One region of the Pseudoalteromonas sp. A757 genome, then DNA from elsewhere that is predicted to be linked to it. Evidence: predicted binding sites of a transcription regulator. Region 1 holds the regulator's gene; each other region holds the start of a gene.
The links. The regulator FliA, encoded in region 1, starts transcription of late flagellar genes. The targets are predictions, from matches to a motif close to CTAAAGNTNNNNNNNNNNNNGCCGATA.
Positions count from the first base shown of each region.

Region 2: pomA (flagellar motor protein PomA) is a predicted target of FliA. The motif match lies at 1,669-1,695, and genes of this name have one in related genera.
Region 3: DRB05_RS01910 (DUF5610 domain-containing protein) is a predicted target of FliA. The motif match lies at 1,355-1,381, and genes of this name have one in related genera.

Region 1 covers NZ_QNQN01000072.1:152,227-155,260, reverse strand. The annotation lists gene flhF (flagellar biosynthesis protein FlhF) at 1-496, shown strand, start outside; gene DRB05_RS16325 (MinD/ParA family protein) at 489-1,349, shown strand; gene DRB05_RS16320 (RNA polymerase sigma factor FliA) at 1,352-2,086, shown strand; gene cheY (chemotaxis response regulator CheY) at 2,129-2,512, shown strand; gene DRB05_RS16310 (protein phosphatase CheZ) at 2,532-3,034, shown strand, end outside.
Region 2 covers NZ_QNQN01000074.1:46,065-49,098, forward strand. The annotation lists gene DRB05_RS19750 (flagellar motor protein MotB) at 1-843, opposite strand, end outside; gene pomA (flagellar motor protein PomA) at 846-1,613, opposite strand; gene xseB (exodeoxyribonuclease VII small subunit) at 1,848-2,087, shown strand; gene ispA ((2E,6E)-farnesyl diphosphate synthase) at 2,087-2,986, shown strand.
Region 3 covers NZ_QNQN01000051.1:53,920-56,953, reverse strand. The annotation lists gene murI (glutamate racemase) at 1-135, opposite strand, end outside; gene DRB05_RS01910 (DUF5610 domain-containing protein) at 199-1,326, opposite strand; gene trmA (tRNA (uridine(54)-C5)-methyltransferase TrmA) at 1,491-2,585, shown strand; gene DRB05_RS01900 (DUF523 domain-containing protein) at 2,596-3,034, opposite strand, start outside.

The sequences.
Region 1 (3,034 bases):
AATCATTGGTTGTCCAGTTAAACAAGTTAAAGATGCAAATGAACTTGCAGAAGTGCTTTATCATTTACGAAATAAACGTCTAGTATTAATAGATACGGCGGGAATGAGTCAAAGAGATTTGCGCTTAACTGAACAGTTAAATACACTTATGCGTAGCGCAAGAGTGGATATTCGTAGTTACTTAGTGCTGAGTGCAACAGCACAAATGAATGTGTTACAAGAAACCGTACGGCACTTCAAAAAAGTAAATTTAAGCGGTTGTATTTTCACAAAACTTGATGAAAGTCTAAGTTTAGGTGAGATAATTAGCATAGCGATTCAAAATCGCTTGCCAATAGGGTATCTTACCAACGGTCAGCGAGTGCCAGAAGACATTCGCGTAGCAAATGCTCAAAAGCTAGTAAAAAAGGCTGAGCAATTGTATTTAAAAAGAATAAAAGCACAGCACTCTCGACGTGTACCAGTAGCGTCAGAGTCAGTAGGAATGTATGATTAACACAGTTTTAGATCAAGCAAGTGGCCTGCGTAGAATGAGTCAAAATAGCAACCAGGGTGTAAAAGTAATAGCCGTGACCGGTGGTAAAGGTGGGGTGGGTAAAACCAATGTCTCACTCAATACTGCTATCGCTATGGGTCAACAAGGACAAAGAGTCCTAGTTCTGGATGCGGACTTGGGCTTGGCAAACTGTGATGTAATGTTAGGTCTTCGAGTAGAAAAAAATCTGTCGCACGTGTTGTCGGGAGAGTGTGAACTGGATGAAATTCTTGTAGAGGGGCCCGCAGGTATCAAAATTGTACCGGCGACCTCTGGCTCTCAAAATATGGTAGAGTTGACTCCAGCAGAACACGCCGGGCTTATTCGCGCTTTTAGCGAACTTAACACTCAATTTGATGTATTAATTGTTGATACCGCAGCAGGTATCTCTGATATGGTCCTGAGTTTTTCTCGGGCTGCACAGGATGTGATGGTCGTCGTGTGTGATGAACCAACCTCTATTACCGATGCTTATGCATTGATCAAAGTGTTAAGCAGAGAGCATGGTGTCTATCGTTTTAAAATTGTTGCCAATATGGTCCGCAGCATGCGTGAAGGGCAAGAATTATTTGCTAAACTTTCAAAAGTTACAGATCGTTTTCTAGATGTAGCACTGGAGTTAGTGGCCACCGTACCGTTTGACGAAAACATGCGTAAATCCTCTCGTAGACAAAGAGCTATCGTAGATTTATTTCCGAGCTCCCCAGCCGCGATTGCGATTAAGGGGCTTGCCGCTAAAGCAGTTAAATGGCCAATTCCTCATCAACCTTCCGGTCATCTAGAATTTTTCATTGAACAACTTGTAAACGGGTGATTATGGCTTCTCCGGTCAACAGAGCTGCGGGATATCAAACTTCAGAGCATCTTCACAAGGTGGTCGAACGGCATGCTCCACTGGTGAAAAAAGTGGCGTGTCACCTGATAGCTCGACTTCCGGCAAGTGTGCAACTCGACGATCTCATCCAATCGGGGATGATTGGGTTGATTGAAGCATCTAAAAATTTCGATGCTACTAAAGGAGCTAGTTTTGAGACCTTTGCGGGGATCCGTATTCGAGGCGCGATGTTGGATGAAATTCGCCGTGGCGATTGGGCTCCGCGTTCCGTACATAAAAATAGCCGAATGGTGGCTGAAGCTATCTCCGAGCTAGAATCTCTCCTTGGTCGAGAACCAAAAGACACTGAAATCGCTGAAAAACTTGATATATCTCTAGATGAGTACCATCATATTTTACATGATGTAAATGCAAGCAAAGTCATCGGGATTGAGGATCTTGGGGTTGATGAAGATGTGATAACCCCTGCAAACAGCGATTTTGCGCTAGACAAACCGTTTAATAACGTTAAAAATGAGCGTTTTAACGAGTCTTTAGTAAATGCGATCAAAGCGTTACCCGAAAGAGACGCTTTAGTTTTGTCACTTTACTATAACGACGAAATGAATTTAAAAGAGATTGGCGCCATTCTTGATGTTAGTGAATCTCGAGTAAGTCAAATTCACGGTCAGGCAATGATAAAGCTTAAAGCTAAAATCAATGACTGGATAAATTAGAGTACATAAAATAGTTGGGTTCGAACCTCACTGGAGGAAGTTTTGGATAAGAACATGAAAATTCTCGTGGTTGATGATTTCTCTACTATGAGAAGAATAATCAAAAACCTATTAAGAGATTTAGGCTTTACCAATGTTCAAGAAGCTGATGATGGTAGTACAGCACTTCCGATGCTACAAAATCAGGAGTTTGACTTTGTAGTAACTGATTGGAATATGCCGGGCATGCAAGGTATTGATCTGCTTCGTGCAATACGAGCGGATGAAAAACTTAAGCACATTCCAGTGTTGATGGTTACCGCAGAAGCGAAAAAGGAACAAATAGTTGCAGCAGCGCAAGCTGGAGTTAACGGATATATTGTCAAACCGTTTACAGCTGGCACGCTTAAAACTAAGCTTGAAAAAGTATTTGAGCGACTAGGCTAACAGCAAGGGGATATGGCCTATGTCTGTAAATGCTGCGCCTCAAATTACACTTGAACAAGCAAAACAACTTGTCGAGCTTTTAGAGCAGGGTGAACAAGAAAAAGCTGACCAGCTGATTTTAGAAGCTGCTAACAAAGAGCAATCGGAGCTATTTGCAGAAGTTGGAAAGCTAACTCGTCAGTTGCACGAATCTTTAAAGAACTTTGAACTAGATACTCGGCTTGCAGATCTCACAACAGAGGCTATTCCTGATGCAAAGCAGCGCCTTAATTATGTTATGGAAATGACGGAAAGCGCTGCAAACAAAACGATGGACGCAGTCGAAGAAAGCTTACCTCTTGCGCAGAATCTTGCGGATGAGTTAGCGCAAATAAAGCCCACTTGGGATAGGTTGATGAGTAGGGATATTCAACTCGGTGAGTTTAAATCTCTGTGTCATGATCTCGACAGCTTTATGCAGACTTCAAAGACACGGACAGACGAATTACAAGGTTTAATGACCAACGTTCTGATGGCACAAGA
Region 2 (3,034 bases), on a different contig from region 1:
AGCGTTGCTCTCATTGGGAACAAGCGGTCTGGTATCTGCGTGTCCAACCACGACCATTCTGTTCTTATCAAAACCACGAACTCGCTCCATCACAGTTGCGACGGCCACAGCTCGAGTTGCCGATAAGTCCCAGTTATTCGAATAAAGCTCGTTCGTCACTCTAAAATCGTCGGTGTGACCCGACACAGTGATTTCACCAGGAACATCTTTTAGTAACTCTGCAATTTCTTCAACCACAGGCTCAAATTTAGGCTGCAAAAATGCACTACCTGCTGGGAAAGAGCCATTCTCCTGAATGCGTATAATGATTTGTTGCCCTAGCGATTCAAGCTCAATTGCACCATCCATAATTTGCTTTTCTAGCTGCTGCGCAATCTTTTTCACAAGTTCATTAACTTGTTCTTGATCCGCTGATGCAATTGCTTGCGTTGACGCCATTTCCTGCGCAGTACTGGCTGATTCACCACCACGCTTGTTGCCACGCTGTTCTTGCCGACCACCCGCAGAAGATTCATCACCAGCCTGAAACTCGAGCATCTGCTGCGTCATCTCTACCGTTTGCTGTTGAATAGTTTCAATCGGTGTCGGCTCTGGCTTTCCTGGAGTAAACTCCATCGCGATAACGCTGGTACCTTTTGGGATATCCTTTACTTCAATTTTATTTTGTACGCCAAAAGCAAACTTCATCGAACCGGCGATTTGCTTAAACTTCAGCACATCCATTTCAGAAAAAGCCAACAGTAGTACGAAGAAGCACATTAACAATGACATCAGATCGGCAAAGGTTCCCATCCAAGCCGGAAGACCTGGAGGGGGACATTTACATTCGTTCTCATCTGACATGATTATTCCTCAGCCTCAGCACCACGTTTAGACTCAGGCAAATAGTTCTTCAAGATACCTTCAATAACCTTCGGGTTTTGGCCATCTTGTATACCTAATATAGCATCCAAGATAAGTCGCTGATTTCGTTCTTCTTCATCTTTACGGAGTTCAAGTTTTACCTGAATAGGGATCGCAACCACGTTAGCTAAAAACGCACCATACAAAGTTGTTAAAAGCGCAACGGCCATAGCAGGTCCAATTGCTTTTGGATCATCCATGTTAGACAACATCGCCACTAGGCCGATAAGTGTCCCAATCATCCCCATCGCAGGCGCAATATCCGCTAGGGACTTGAATAAACCTGCGCCTAATTCATGCCTTGAAGACGTCAAGGCAATATCTTTTTGCAATGTAGCACGCACAACATCAGCATCATGACCATCGACTAGCATATCGACGCCTTTACGCATAAATTGGTTGGGGATTTCAGCTTCTTCTAACGCTAAAAAACCACCTTTACGCGCAGAATCTGCTAGCTCAACTGCTTTTTCAATCAGCTCTTCAGGGGTTTCAATCTTAAACATGAAGGCCTTCCCGGCCACCTTACCAATACCGAAAAACTGCCCAAGCGTAAAATTGGACAACACGATAAAAATTGAACCACCAAATACGATAACGACGGAAGGCGTGTTATAGAACATAGCGATCTGGCCATCACTACTCAATACCATTGACATTACAATCAAACCTATGGCACCCAGGATCCCTATTACCGTTGCTAAATCCACATGTCCTCCGGGGGAAGTTATTTGTGATAAATCACGCAGTTATTGTTGTTTGAGTTATCGGCAAGTTTTTCTACAACTTAACACTATTATATTAAAAAGAGTTTAAAATGCGAGTTTATAGCAGATCTTGTAATGCCGATACTCGGACAGATCAAAAAGTCACTGGTTTTTTTGACCTTGACGTCCAATCCCCCTAAAATTGCCACACTTTTACTTTACGGGTCGGTGTGATATATGGCAGTAAAAAAACCAGATAACTTGAGCTTTGAAGAAGCTATGCAAGAACTGGAGCAAATCGTTGCGGACATGGAAAATGGTAGCTTGCCTTTAGATCAAGCACTTAAACAATTTGAGCGCGGGATTAAGCTTGCAAAAGCATCAAATCAAAAACTTCAGCAAGCTGAGCAGCAGGTCGCTATTTTAATGGGCGAAGGTGAGCAAGCACAATTACAGCCATTTGATAACGAAGCCTAATGTCAGCAAAATTAAAAGAAAAACTGCAGCATGCTAAAACCCGTGTAGAGAACACCGTTTTACACTATTTTGATAATGCGCTTGATACCGAAGAAAATATAAAAGCAGCTACCCGTTATAGCATCGAAAACGGTGGCAAACGTCTGCGACCATTTTTGGTATATTGCACTGGTGAATTATTTGGTGCTGCTCCAGAAGACTTAGACAAGGCCGCCGCCGCAATAGAGTGTGTGCATAGCTATTCTTTGGTGCACGATGATTTACCGGCTATGGATGATGATGAGCTTAGGCGCGGCCGCCCAACTTGTCACATTCAATTTGACGAGGCGACCGCTATTTTGGCTGGTGACGCTCTGCAAACGCTGGCTTTTGAACTATTAAGTGATCAGCAATTCACAGTGAGCCATCATGCACAAATCAAAATGATTTCCGCACTAGCCAAAGCATCAGGTCTAGCGGGGATGGTTGGAGGTCAAGCGCTGGATATTGCAGCCACAGATCGGTCTATTACAATTACTGAACTTGAGCGTATTCATAAGCTAAAAACTGGTGCTCTCTTAAGTTGCGCAGTAGAGTTGGGGATTTTGTGCGGTAACCCTGAACAAGTTACCAAGCAAGCGCGTGAAGCAATGCATATATACGGGCGTGCAATCGGCCTTGCATTCCAAGTCAGAGATGACATCCTAGATGTAGAAGGCGATACTTCTGTGCTTGGCAAACCACAAGGTTCTGACTTGGAACACAACAAGTCTACCTATCCAGCGCTCCTTGGTCTCGCACAAGCAAAAGAGAAAGCGGAACAATTGATTGATGAAGCACTAGATGCACTCAAAGTTATCGATGGCAACACGGAAATACTTGCAGATTTAGCAAAATACATCATAGATCGAGAATATTAAGCTGACGTATAAAATAACTACGCCAAGCTAAGAAAATATTCACAAGTA
Region 3 (3,034 bases), on a different contig from region 1:
TTGAGGCTGAAGGCCATATGGGAGAAAAGCGTTGTCCATAACATAGCTGAATGAACCCCCCTGCAAACATGCCTTTAAGTGCGACAGCACACTGGTGCCACCTATCCCCGAATCGAAAACCAAAATATGCGACAAACTTCATTCCTCAAATCAATGGAGCATGAAGTTTGCCACGAGTCCTCGCGAAAATAAACTCGCTTAGCTTGTTTGTTTTTGCTCTACATGCTCTTTATTTAATTCATTCAGTTTACTAAAAAAGCTACTTGCATAATCCAAAAACTCATTTAGTCTCGACTGGCCTTCATTCATCCAAGCAAACAAGTTTGGCAACTCATTATCAGCATTGAGTCCCTTAGCTTGCTCCTGCACATCTGCTAACTGCTTATTCAGTGGCATAAATGCCTTCTCTAACTCTTTCATTGGATTGCCTTGCTGATATTGAGCAATCGCAGCAGACGTTTTACTTTGTCTTAGATCCATCGTGAAATTAGTGATCTGATCTGAATTTAAACTAAGCGACTTTGCTAAATCGAACGCTTCATCGTATTCACCACCGAAAAAAGAGTCACTGACATTACGGATATCTTCCATCATATCGTTAATTGCTTGCTGCTCCTCTTCGTTCAACTCACCATTTACCTTAATTGAGAAACTGACTTCGTGAGAGGACTTAGTGCCATATGCCATGCCATAATCATTACCTTTTTGAGCAACACTCGCAGCGGCTCCCTGAGAATATGCATCGGAGAATGAAATAACGACTTCATCTCCTTCAGCTGTTGTAAATGCATATTCAGCCTGATTAGAGAGGCTCGCAAACTGCGCGGCACTGATCGCTAATGCTTTTGGCGACTTTTCTTCAAACAGCTCTTTTTCAAAATCATCTAAACCTTTAAAAATCCCTTCTCGTGATTTTTCAATACCATCTTCGATGTCGGAATTAAAAGCCCCCATGCCTTTTAACTCTTCGCTGGCTTCATCTATCCCCTGAAGCACGCCCTTACGTGCCCCATCGAGCATGGATTTCAACTCGTCATCATTTTTGCCGTCGACTTTGGCTTTCTTCACTGCACCCTGAACAAAATCGAGTACATTTTTGACAATAGATTCAAAATCAAATAATGGCTTGTCTTTTTTGTCTTGTGTCGGCTTCTCAATCCCCAACGCTTCTGCAAGCTTATCATCAAGAATTTTTGCAGCTAATTTGGATTTATCACCCGCATAGCTGTCTGAATTAATTTGGATATTTGGTCCTATCCCTTTGCTCTTTCCAGGCTTATGCTGCATCGCTGGATTGAGCAACTGATTTAATTGCCCGATTTTCATGGTATGCCCTCCAATATATTAGTTAGATTATCGGCATATTTGCGCAAAGCTAAAGTATAATGATTAAAAAAACAGCAAACCAGATGCATCAGTGATGCTAGACTGGACAAATTAGCAACGCTCCCTAAAATAGCGCCTCTTAATTCAACATAGATGGTTTTAGCATGGCAGTAATAAAAATTGATGATTCAGCATACGAGCAACAGTTAGCGGATAAAGCTGAGCGTATCACAACACAATTTGCACCGTTTAATGCACCTGCACTTGAAGTGTATGAGTCTGCATCTCGCCATTACCGCCAGCGCTGTGAATTTAGAGTATGGCATGATGGTGAAGATCTGTTTCACATCATGTTTGACCAGCAAACAAAAGAAAAGATCCGTGTTGATAGCTTTGATCCTGGTGCGCCGCTTGTCAATGAAATGATGCAAGTGATGATACACCAGCTAAAAGACAACGAAATATTGCGTCGTAAGCTGTTTCAAATCGACTATCTCACGACGCTGAGTGGGGAAGTACTGATCAGCTTGCTTTATCACAAGCAGTTAGATGAAGCGTGGCAGACTGCCATGCAGACATTAAGAACCGAGTTGCAGCAAACCTACAAAGTTGATTTTATCGGTCGTGCTAGAAAACAAAAGGTTGTGTTTGGCAATGACTATGTAACTGAAAAACTAAGCGTTAACGGTAAAGAATATATTTATCAGCAGGTTGAGAACAGCTTTACGCAACCGAATGCGGAAGTGAATCAGAAAATGCTAGCTTGGGCACAGTCTATTAGTGAACCGCTAAGCAACGATCTACTTGAGCTTTATTGTGGTAACGGTAACTTTTCAATTGCATTGGCAGGCTCATTCAATAAAGTGCTGGCTACTGAGATTTCTAAATCATCAGTAAAGTCTGCACAATTTAATATTGCAGCAAATAAAGTCGATAACTTAGATATTATTCGCATGTCGAGTGAAGAGTTTACACAAGCCATGAAAGGGCAAAAGTTTTCTCGATTAGATGGTATCGATTTACAGTCCTATGATTGCCAAACGATTCTCGTCGATCCGCCTCGTGCAGGTATGGATGAATTGACCTGTCGATTAGTTAGCAACTACGACAACATTATTTATATCTCATGTAATCCAGACACGTTAGAACGTGATTTAGCCTTATTATGTGAAACACATAAAATCGCACGTATGGCGATTTTCGATCAGTTCCCTTATACCCATCATATTGAATCTGGCGTTTACTTAGTGAGAAAGTGATCTCTAACGATTAACGACTGGCTGCCATCGCTGTGATAAGTGCTGGCAGTTGAGTTTCGCTAAAGACTTGAATACCGGATTGCCGTAATAAAGACGCAGTCAGCCCCTGCCCTACTATTTTTTTACCTGTATGACTACCATCGTAAATCAGATTGCTGCCGCAAGACGGACTGGACTCTTTTAACAACGCAAACTTTATATCGTGCTGTAGGCAAGCCGCTAGCGCTTTTTTAGCACCGAGTTCAAACGCGGAGGTAAAATCATCGCCATGTTTACTCAAAACTTTACCATCTGCTATTTCAGCCGATGGGCGAGGTGTTGGTAAACCACCAGATACTTCGGGACATAGCGGTAAGACCCAATTTTTTTGCCGCCAATACTGCAAGGTATTGTCTTGAAGGCTTTGTGAAGAAGCGTCATACCTCACTGGATAACCTAATAAGCAGCTA